4 regions of the Janthinobacterium sp. GW823-FHT01H08 genome follow, and region 3 is predicted to be linked to each of the others. Evidence: predicted binding sites of a transcription regulator. Region 3 holds the regulator's gene; each other region holds the start of a gene.

Region 1 (2,199 bases), 2.6 Mb from region 3:
CGCCGCGTGTCGCTTGCTGCGCATCGATCTCGTTGCTGCCGCCGTGGATGACGCTGCTGCCATTGAGCGTGGCGGTGGTGCGCGACAGGTCGATATTGCTGACCAAGGTGGTGGAGCCGGTGGGGTTGCTGATGACGAGGCCAAAGACGCTAGTGTACGAATAGCCATAGGCGGCGGCGCCGGCAGTGCCGCTGCTGGCCAGCAACAGCAAGGCCAGCAGGGCCGTTGGCAAGCGGGTACAAGAAAATGTAGTCATGAAAATCCTCATCTGCCGGTCGGCCGCGTTGTAAGGAAAACCGACAGGCTTGCCACATAAAAAAAGGCGAGGAGACTCCCTCGCCTGTAAATCCCCCTGTTGCCTGGTTCAGGCGGCAACCTTGCGGCGGCGGGCATAGCCCAGGCCAGCCAGGCCCAGACCCAGCAGTGCCAGAGTGCCAGGTTCCGGCACCGCCTGTTTCACCAGGTCCACGCTTTCCACCGCATTCAAGGTCAAGGTGTAGTTGCCGGCCGTTAAAGCATTGCTGACGGAGCTGAAGTTGCTGCCGCAGCCCGTACCGACGCCCGTGCCCGTGGGCGTGCCGCAGCCGGAAGGGTCGTAGGTGAACAGGTTGCCGCGCGTCAGGAAATTGGTCGCCAGACTGGTGTTCAGGTTGGCGCCGTCGGCGTTTTCCGTGCCACCGAAGATGCCCGAGCCGATCACGCCATCGGGCGTCCAGTTGAACACCGTCAGGCCCGCCGCATCCGTGATGGTGAAGGTGACGACCAGGTTGGCCGTGGCCGTGGACAACTGGCCTACCGTGCTTTGCAGGAAGACCTGCATGAAGGGCGACGCCAGGAAGTCAAAGCTCAGCGTCGCCGTGGGCGAACCGACGACGAAATCGACGGAAAAACCTGTGGTCGAGCCATTGCGCCCGGAGGCATCGGCCGTACCGGCAGGGCCGCCCAGATGGGCTTCGGCCACGTTCACCACCTGGGTGGAGGTGGAGCCGGGCGGGAACGAAGGGAACTGCGTGCTGACGATCTGCGCATCGCCGCGCGAATAGGTGCCAGTGGGGCCTTGCTGGGTGAAGTCGTTTTCGCCCTTGGTGACGGCCCCGACGTTGGCGCGCGGCGCGTCGAGCGAACCGGCGCCGCCGTTGATGACGCTCACGCCGTTCAGGGTGGCCGTGCTGCGCGAAATCGTGGTGCTGTTGGCCACCGTGATCTGGCCCGTCGGCACGGCGATGACCAGGCCGAAGATGTTGTTGTAGGAATAGCCGTAGGCGCCCGCTTGTGCGCTACCGGCCGCGCACAGCATGGCCAGTGTCGCTGCCGCCGGGAGCAGTTTCAGTTTAGAAAGTTTCATGTCATTCACCTCGTGGTTGAGTGAGTCTGGAAGTCTTGCCTGAGTCCTGTCGGCAGGTGCTCATGGCCAGACTTAAGCGACTTCCATGCCAACGCATGAGGTTCTTTTGAAATCAATGACTTGGCGTGCTTTTGTTGACACAGTGCAGGTGTTGCCGGACGCGTTGTAAGAAAAACCGACGGCGCCCGTCAAGGCTGGCTACCACGGGGCGACGAGCCCAGCAGGGCGTGCAGATGGGGCAGCAAGCGTTGCCCTGGCACATAGTCGCGCATGGCCGTGGCCAGTTGACGCGCCGCCAGCCTGGCGCGGCCATCGTCTAGCATGCGGGTGGCGGCATGGCGCAGGGCGGTTTCCTGGAAACGGTCGGCGCGCAGCAGCAGGCCGGCGCCGGCGCCCGCGATGCCGTGCATGTTGAGGAATTGGTCGAGGTTGCCGGCGATGCCGATGACGGGTACGCCTGCCGTCAGCGCCTGCTGGCTGGTGGGGCTGCCGCCGTTGCAGATCACCAGGCTGGCGCGGCGGGCGGCCGCGTCGCCCGGCAGAAAGGGCGCGACATAGGCATTCGGCGGCACGGCATCGACGCGGATGGTGCCGGCCGTGGCCGCCAGCACGGTGACGGGCAGGGGCGCCAGCGCGCGCAGCACGCGCGGCAGCAATTGCCCCTGGCCCGAGCTGCCCAGCGTGACATAGACGATCGGCCGTCCGCTGCTCAGTTCCGGTCGCTGCCACCAGTCCGGCAAGTCGAGCGGCGGCGCCCAGATGATGGGGCCCAGGTAGTCGTGCGTGGGTGGCATGCCATGCGGCGGAAATAGCTGGGGAATATCGGCGTACAAGGTGCGGTCGGCATCCGTATA
Region 2 (2,199 bases), 2.6 Mb from region 3:
ATGGCAACGAACGGGCGCGCATGACCAGCTATGGCCCGGAACAGGTAATTCAGGAATACCAGATTTTCCGCGACTGCTTCGCCGCCGCCGCGCTGGAGGCGGGCGTGCCGCTGCGGCGAAAGGACTGGAAGGTGATCAATGCATCGATCGATACGGGCATCCGCGAAGCCATCCTGGAATTTACCGCCATGCACGAAAGTTTTCAGCGCCGCATCGCCGCCGGGCTGTCGCACGACATGCGCAATCCCCTGTCCGTCATGCTCAACAGTGCACAGCTGCTGCAGCGGCGCGCGCAACAGCCTGACGTGGCGGCGCTGGCGCTGAAAATTATCGAGCACGGCAAGCGCCTCGACGACATGATCCAGGAATTGCTCGATACGCTCAGCTACCACCGGGGACAAAAGCTGCCCCTCGTCCTGCGGCGCCTCGACGTACTGCCGCTGGCACGGCAGGTTGCCGACAGCGTCAATATCGGCCATCCGGGCAAATGCGTGGTCAGCGGCACCTCCGTGACGGGCTGGTGGTGCGAAAATTCGCTGCGCCGTGCTCTGGAAAACCTCGTCGTCAATGCCGTCAAGTATGGCGACGGCGGTCCCATCCATATTCATATCGACAGTTTGCGCGAACGCATGATCTTGAGCGTGCACAACACGGGCAGCAATATCGCGCAAGACCAGACGCAGCGCATCTTCGAATACCTGCGCCGCGAGCACGAAGGCAACGCGCCCGGCTGGGGCATCGGCCTGCCCTTCGTGCAAAACGTGGCGGAAAGCCACGGCGGCAGCGCGCTGGTCGACAGTGCGCCGGAAACGGGCACCACGTTTACCATCGACCTGCCGATCGATTGCCGGCCCTTCGTCACGCCAGGCGCCTGACCTCACCTGCCCTGCGCCCCATCTGCCGGCAAAATCGCTGCCGTAGCGCACCAAAGCGGTGCGGATGACGGTTTTACGCCACAAAAGTGGTCATTTTTTACATACTTTCGGGTGTGCGCCATTGGCACGCTTCCTGCTGAGCTATAGTCAGACACGGCTCAAGGGAAATCACAACATGGCAAATTTTTTCAATGAAATGACTGCAGATGACGTGGGTACGGACAGCAAGGTACGTGAACACTATCGTGAATTCAGCAACTGGCTGGAACAGCAATCGCCCGAGACCATCGCCCGCAAGCGGGCCGAAGCCGACCTGACGTTCCGCCGCGTCGGCATCACGTTTGCCGTCTACGGCGACGATGCCGGCACGGAACGCCTGATTCCGTTCGATACCATCCCCCGCATCATCCCCGCCGCCGAATGGGCGCAGATGCAGACGGGCCTGGTGCAGCGCGTGCAAGCCTTGAACATGTTCATCCATGATATCTATCATGAGCAAAACATCATCAAGGCGGGCATCATTCCCGCCGAGCAAATCTACAAGAATGCCCAGTACCGCCCGGAAATGCAGGGCATTGCCGTCGCTTCCGACATCTATGCGCACATCGCCGGCGTCGACATCGTGCGCGCGGGCCAGGGCGAATTCTATGTACTGGAAGACAATCTGCGGGTGCCGTCCGGCGTATCCTACATGCTGGAAGACCGCAAGATGATGATGCGGCTGTTCCCGGAACTGTTCGCGCGCAACCGCATCGCGCCCGTCGACCATTACCCGGACATGCTGCTCGACAACCTGCGCTCCGTCGCGCCCATGGGCGTCGATGACCCGACGGTCGTCGTCATGACGCCCGGCATGTACAACTCCGCCTACTTCGAGCACGCTTTCCTGGCCCAGCAGATGGGCGTGGAACTGGTCGAAGGCAAGGATTTGTTTGTCAACGACAATTCCGTCTACATGCGCACCACGCGCGGGCCCAAGCGCGTCGACGTCATCTACCGCAGGGTCGACGACGATTTCCTCGACCCGCTGGCCTTCCGCTCCGATTCCTCGCTGGGCGTGCCGGGCCTGCTGTCCGTGTACCGCGCGGGAAGAGTCACCTTGGCCAACGCCATCGGCACGGGCGTGGCCGACGACAAGTCGATCTACCCCTTCGTGCCGGACATGATCAAGTTTTACCTGTCGCAGGAACCGATACTCAACAACGTGCCCACCTACCAGTGCCGCAAGGCGGCCGACCTGTCCTACGTGCTGGCGAATCTGGCGAAACTCGTCGTCAAGGAAGTGCATGGCGCGGGCGGCTACGGCATGCTGGTGGGGCCGGCG
Region 3 (2,199 bases):
ATCCGATCGCCGTGATCGAGATCCAGCGCATCGTGCGCTTCTTGAAGGAGCGCAATATCGGCGTGCTGATCACCGATCATAATGTGCGCGAGACGCTGGGTATTTGCGACCGTGCCTACATCATCAACCAGGGCTCGGTACTGGCGTCGGGGCGCCCCGACGACATCATCGCGAACGAGTCGGTACGCCGGGTCTATCTGGGCGAACACTTCCGCATGTAAGCCAATGAAACAATCATTGCAGCTGCGCACTTCGCAGCATTTGGCACTGACGCCGCAGTTGCAGCAATCGATACGCCTGTTGCAATTGTCTACTCTGGAATTGCACCAGGAACTCGAGCAACTGTTGACGGACAATCCCTTGCTCGAGCGCCTCGACGATCCGCTCGACCGTTCGCTGCGCCTGCTGTCCGACGGGGCCTTGAGCTCCACGGCCGCGCCGGCCGAAGCGCCGCCCCAGCCGCCAGGCCAGGAGGCGCCCGCGGCGCCGGCCGAAGCGGAAACCTTTGACGGCGAGGCGGGCGAGGGCCCGGCCGCCGCGGATGGCGGCGACAGCGACTGGAGCGAAGCGAGCCGGGGCAAGGCGCCCGACGACGAAGATTCCCGCCCGCAACTGGAGGCCCATCACTGCACCCTGCGCGAACACCTGATGGAGCAGATGCGCGTGACGGTGCTCGAATTGCGCGACCGCGCGCTGGTCGAGCTGATCATCGACGCGCTCGACGACAATGGCTACCTGGAAGAGTCGCTCGACGACATCCTGGCGCGTCTGCCGGAAGAGCTGGAAATCGATGCCGACGAGATGCGCACGGCCTTGTCGCTGCTGCAAAGTTTCGATCCGCCCGGCGTGGGCGCGCGCAATGCGTCCGAATGCCTGGCGCTGCAAATCAAGCGCTTGCCGCACATTGCCATGGTGACGCGGCGCATGGCCCTCGTCATCGTGGAAAAGCACCTGGCCTGGTTTGCCCAGCGCGATTTCAACAAGCTGAAAAAAGCCCTCGATTGCGACGATGAAGACTTGCGTGAAGCGCAGACGGTAATTCGCCAGTGCAACCCGCATCCGGGCGCCGTGTTCGCTGCGGACGTGTCCGATTACGTGGTGCCCGACGTCGTCGTCAAGCGCGCGCGCAATGGCTGGCAAGTGACCCTGAACAACGACGTCATGCCGCGCCTGCGCGTCAACGCCATGTACGCCAACTTGCTCAAGCAGGGCAAGGGCGAGGGCGCCATGGGTGCACAGTTGCAGGAAGCCAAGTGGCTGATCAAGAATATGCGCCAGCGCTTCGACACGATTCTGCGCGTGGCGCAGGCGATAGTAGAAAGACAAAAGAACTTTTTCTCGCATGGGGCCGTTGCCATGCGCCCCCTTGTGCTCCGTGAAATAGCTGATACACTGGGTTTACACGAGAGTACTATCTCGCGGGTAACAACTCAAAAGTACATGCTGACCCCGCACGGCATGTTCGAGTTGAAATATTTCTTTGGTAGCCACGTCGCCACCGAAGCGGGGGGCGAAGCGTCATCGACGGCGATACGGGCATTGATCGTGCAACTGACAGGAGCAGAAGACCCTAAAAATCCTTTATCCGACAGTAAGATTGCGGACATGCTGGGGGAACAAGGCATGGTGATTGCGCGACGTACTGTTGCCAAATACCGGGAAGCGTTAAAAATTCCGCCAGTGAGCCTGCGTAAGTGTTTGTAAGTTTTTTTCGGTTCCTCTGCGGGCCGGATACGATGGACCGCACGAACCCGATCATCTTTAGGAGTGTGTATGAATCTCACCATCAGCGGACATCATCTCGAAGTGACACCAGCCATCCGTGAATACGTACAAACGAAGCTGGAGCGCGTGAAACGTCATTTCGATCAAGTTATCGATATCGCCGTGATTCTGACCGTGGATAACCTCAAAGAGAAAGAAAAACGTCAAAAGGCCGAAGTCAACCTGCGTCTGAGTGGCAAAACTGTCTATGTGGAAAGCCTGGCGCACGACCTGTATGCCGCGATCGATACCCTGATCGACAAGCTCGATAGGCAAGTGATGAAATACAAAACCAAAGTGCAAGGGCACGGTAAAGAGGCGATCAAGCATCTGCCAGACAGTTCGGAAGAAGAATTCGCCCCCGCCTAAGCGGCCCGCGACTTTCAACCGGCTGTGATCAACTAAGGGCGCACATTGCGCCCTTTTTTGCGTCCA
Region 4 (2,199 bases), 1.1 Mb from region 3:
ATCATGGTGTACCAGACGGGCATGGCGAAGGTGGACAAGCTCGATACCTTGCGTTTTCTGCCGGGCGCTCTGGCCGACCACCTGACGTCGTTTGGCGGCGATTTGCAGGGCACGGCGCAGATGAGCAGCCAGCGTTGGCTGGAAGCGGGCGCGACCGCCAGTTACGGCACCGTCAGCGAGCCCTGTAATTATTGGCAGAAATTTCCTAACCCCACGGTGCTGCTGCGCCGCTACCTGAGCGGCATGACGGCGCTTGAAGCGTACTGGGGCAGCGTCGCCTGGCCGGCGCAGGGGCTGTTCATCGGCGATCCTCTGGCGGCGCCCTACGCCAGCTTCCGCCGCTGACGGCATGCTGGCGTGATTGAAGGCAAAAAAAATGGCTCGTATGAGCCATTTTTTTTATGCCTTGCCGTTGCGGCGGCGGCCGATCCAGCTCAGCAGTCCCAGGCCTGCCAGCAACATCACATAGGTTTCCGGTTCCGGTACGGGAGGAATCGGCGGCACTACGACACCACTGCCGCCCGTGCCGATCGCGCCGCCGCCGCTGCGGTCGAAACCGCCGCTGGCGCCTCCGCCGCCGACACCGCCGCCACCGGCCGGCGGCGCGATGCCGCCGCCAGACGAGACCAGCAGCGGTTCATACACGTCGCCGGCACGCAGGCTGCGGCCAGCTTGATAGCCACGGCCCTCGATGGCTGGTTCTTCCTGCGCATACACGAAATCGCGGCTGCCGAAATGGTGCTGGCCGGTGCTGGCCAGCAGGCTGGCATTGGCGCCGTATCCTGCATCGGCAGGCTGTCCCAGAGCGTTGGCCAGACGATGGCCATTGCCGGAAAATGCAGGCGTGCGCAATACCTGGTCTGACTCGCCGGTACCAAATTCGGGCGTCGAGCCAACGCCGTCATTGCTGCGCGCGCCAAAGTTGACGAAACCATTCGCCAGGCTGCAGGCGCTGCTTGAACTGTCGGGGTTGAATTCGGCGCCCTTGCCGCCGCCATCCGCATTGCCCGCTTCGCAGCGCTTGCTGTCCGCATTGGCCTGTGCCGCAACTGTCTGTGCCTGCGCCAATCCGGCCGTCATGAACAGGGCTGCCGCCATGGCGGCGCAGAAAACGGAGTATTGCTTGCGTGGTTTTAACATGGTCTATCTCTTCAGAATGCATGCGAGCGTCGCGCCGTGCGCTGTCCGTTCGTGATGCGATTAATATTGCTACCGGTAATGCGACCTTTGTGTGCATGGCCGGATGTGCATCCCAAGAGGCAAGCGAGGCTGGGGCCTGCTCTCATTGTTGCGAAGCTGGTTGTTGTTGTCAGGAACAAAATTTATTTGCCTGAAATATATCACATTTTTCCTGGCGGCGTCTTTTTGACTTGCCACACGGTGCCATATGTTGTTCATAAAATACGTTTCAGCAGGCATCGGAAATAGCTGACGGACGAGGCTTTACTCCATTCGGCTTAATCAAATGTCATCAAGTCGTCATCCCCGGCCTTTAATATGCAAATAACAAGTCTGAAATACTTTTGTTAATTGTGGCGCGCCGGCCCATCATGCGGGACCGGCGTCACTTATTTACCGACCGGGATCCTCATGCACACCTCGTTTTCCCCCTTGCGCACGCCGCTGCGCCTGACCGTCCTGGCTACCCTGCTGGCCAGCCTGTCCGTGCCGGCCCTGGCGGCTTCCGATATCGTCATCAGCCAGGTGTATGGCGGTGGCGGCAACAATGGCGCGCTGTATCGCAACGATTTCATCGAACTGTTCAACCGCGGCGCCAGCCCCGTGAACCTGAGTAACTGGAGCGTGCAATACGCGTCCGCCGCCGGTTCGAGCTGGGCCGTGACGGCCTTGCCGGCTATCGATTTGCAACCGGGCCAGTATTTGCTGGTCCAGCAAGCCAAGGGCACGGGCGGCACGCAGGACTTGCCCGCGCCGGACGCCTCGGGCAGCCTGGCCATGTCTGGAACGGCCGGCAAGGTGTTGCTGAGTAATAACAAGACGGCCCAGACGGGCACCAGCCCCACGGGCGCCGCCGTCGTCGACCTCGTCGGTTTCGGCACGGCCAACGGTTTTGAGGGCGCCGTCGCGCCCGCGCCATCGAATACCCTGTCGATTGCGCGCGCGAATGGCGGCTGCGGCGACACGGACGATAACAGCGTGGACTTCGCCGCCGGCAGCGTGACGCCGCGCAACACGGCT

What was found. The regulator sigma-54, encoded in region 3, starts transcription at its own class of promoters, with help from an activator protein. The targets are predictions, from matches to a motif close to TGGCANGNAANCTGCTTT.
Region 1: AC3RCG_RS19650 (EDSAP-1 family PEP-CTERM protein) is a predicted target of sigma-54. The motif match lies at 1,419-1,436, and genes of this name have one in related genera.
Region 2: AC3RCG_RS15010 (circularly permuted type 2 ATP-grasp protein) is a predicted target of sigma-54. The motif match lies at 998-1,015, and genes of this name have one in related genera.
Region 4: AC3RCG_RS08435 (PEP-CTERM sorting domain-containing protein) is a predicted target of sigma-54. The motif match lies at 1,149-1,166, and genes of this name have one in related genera.

The regions. Positions count from the first base shown of each region.
Region 1 covers NZ_CM179504.1:4,385,687-4,387,885, reverse strand. Annotated here, with positions in the region: gene AC3RCG_RS19655 (EDSAP-1 family PEP-CTERM protein) at 1-256, opposite strand, end outside; gene AC3RCG_RS19650 (EDSAP-1 family PEP-CTERM protein) at 365-1,345, opposite strand; gene AC3RCG_RS19645 (glycosyltransferase) at 1,534-2,199, opposite strand, start outside.
Region 2 covers NZ_CM179504.1:3,382,507-3,384,705, reverse strand. Annotated here, with positions in the region: gene AC3RCG_RS15015 (sensor histidine kinase) at 1-875, shown strand, start outside; gene AC3RCG_RS15010 (circularly permuted type 2 ATP-grasp protein) at 1,051-2,199, shown strand, end outside.
Region 3 covers NZ_CM179504.1:816,373-818,571, forward strand. Annotated here, with positions in the region: gene lptB (LPS export ABC transporter ATP-binding protein) at 1-221, shown strand, start outside; gene AC3RCG_RS03630 (RNA polymerase factor sigma-54) at 226-1,704, shown strand; gene hpf (ribosome hibernation-promoting factor, HPF/YfiA family) at 1,774-2,133, shown strand.
Region 4 covers NZ_CM179504.1:1,893,812-1,896,010, forward strand. Annotated here, with positions in the region: gene AC3RCG_RS08430 (TIGR03790 family protein) at 1-345, shown strand, start outside; gene AC3RCG_RS08435 (PEP-CTERM sorting domain-containing protein) at 400-1,140, opposite strand; gene AC3RCG_RS08440 (ExeM/NucH family extracellular endonuclease) at 1,591-2,199, shown strand, end outside.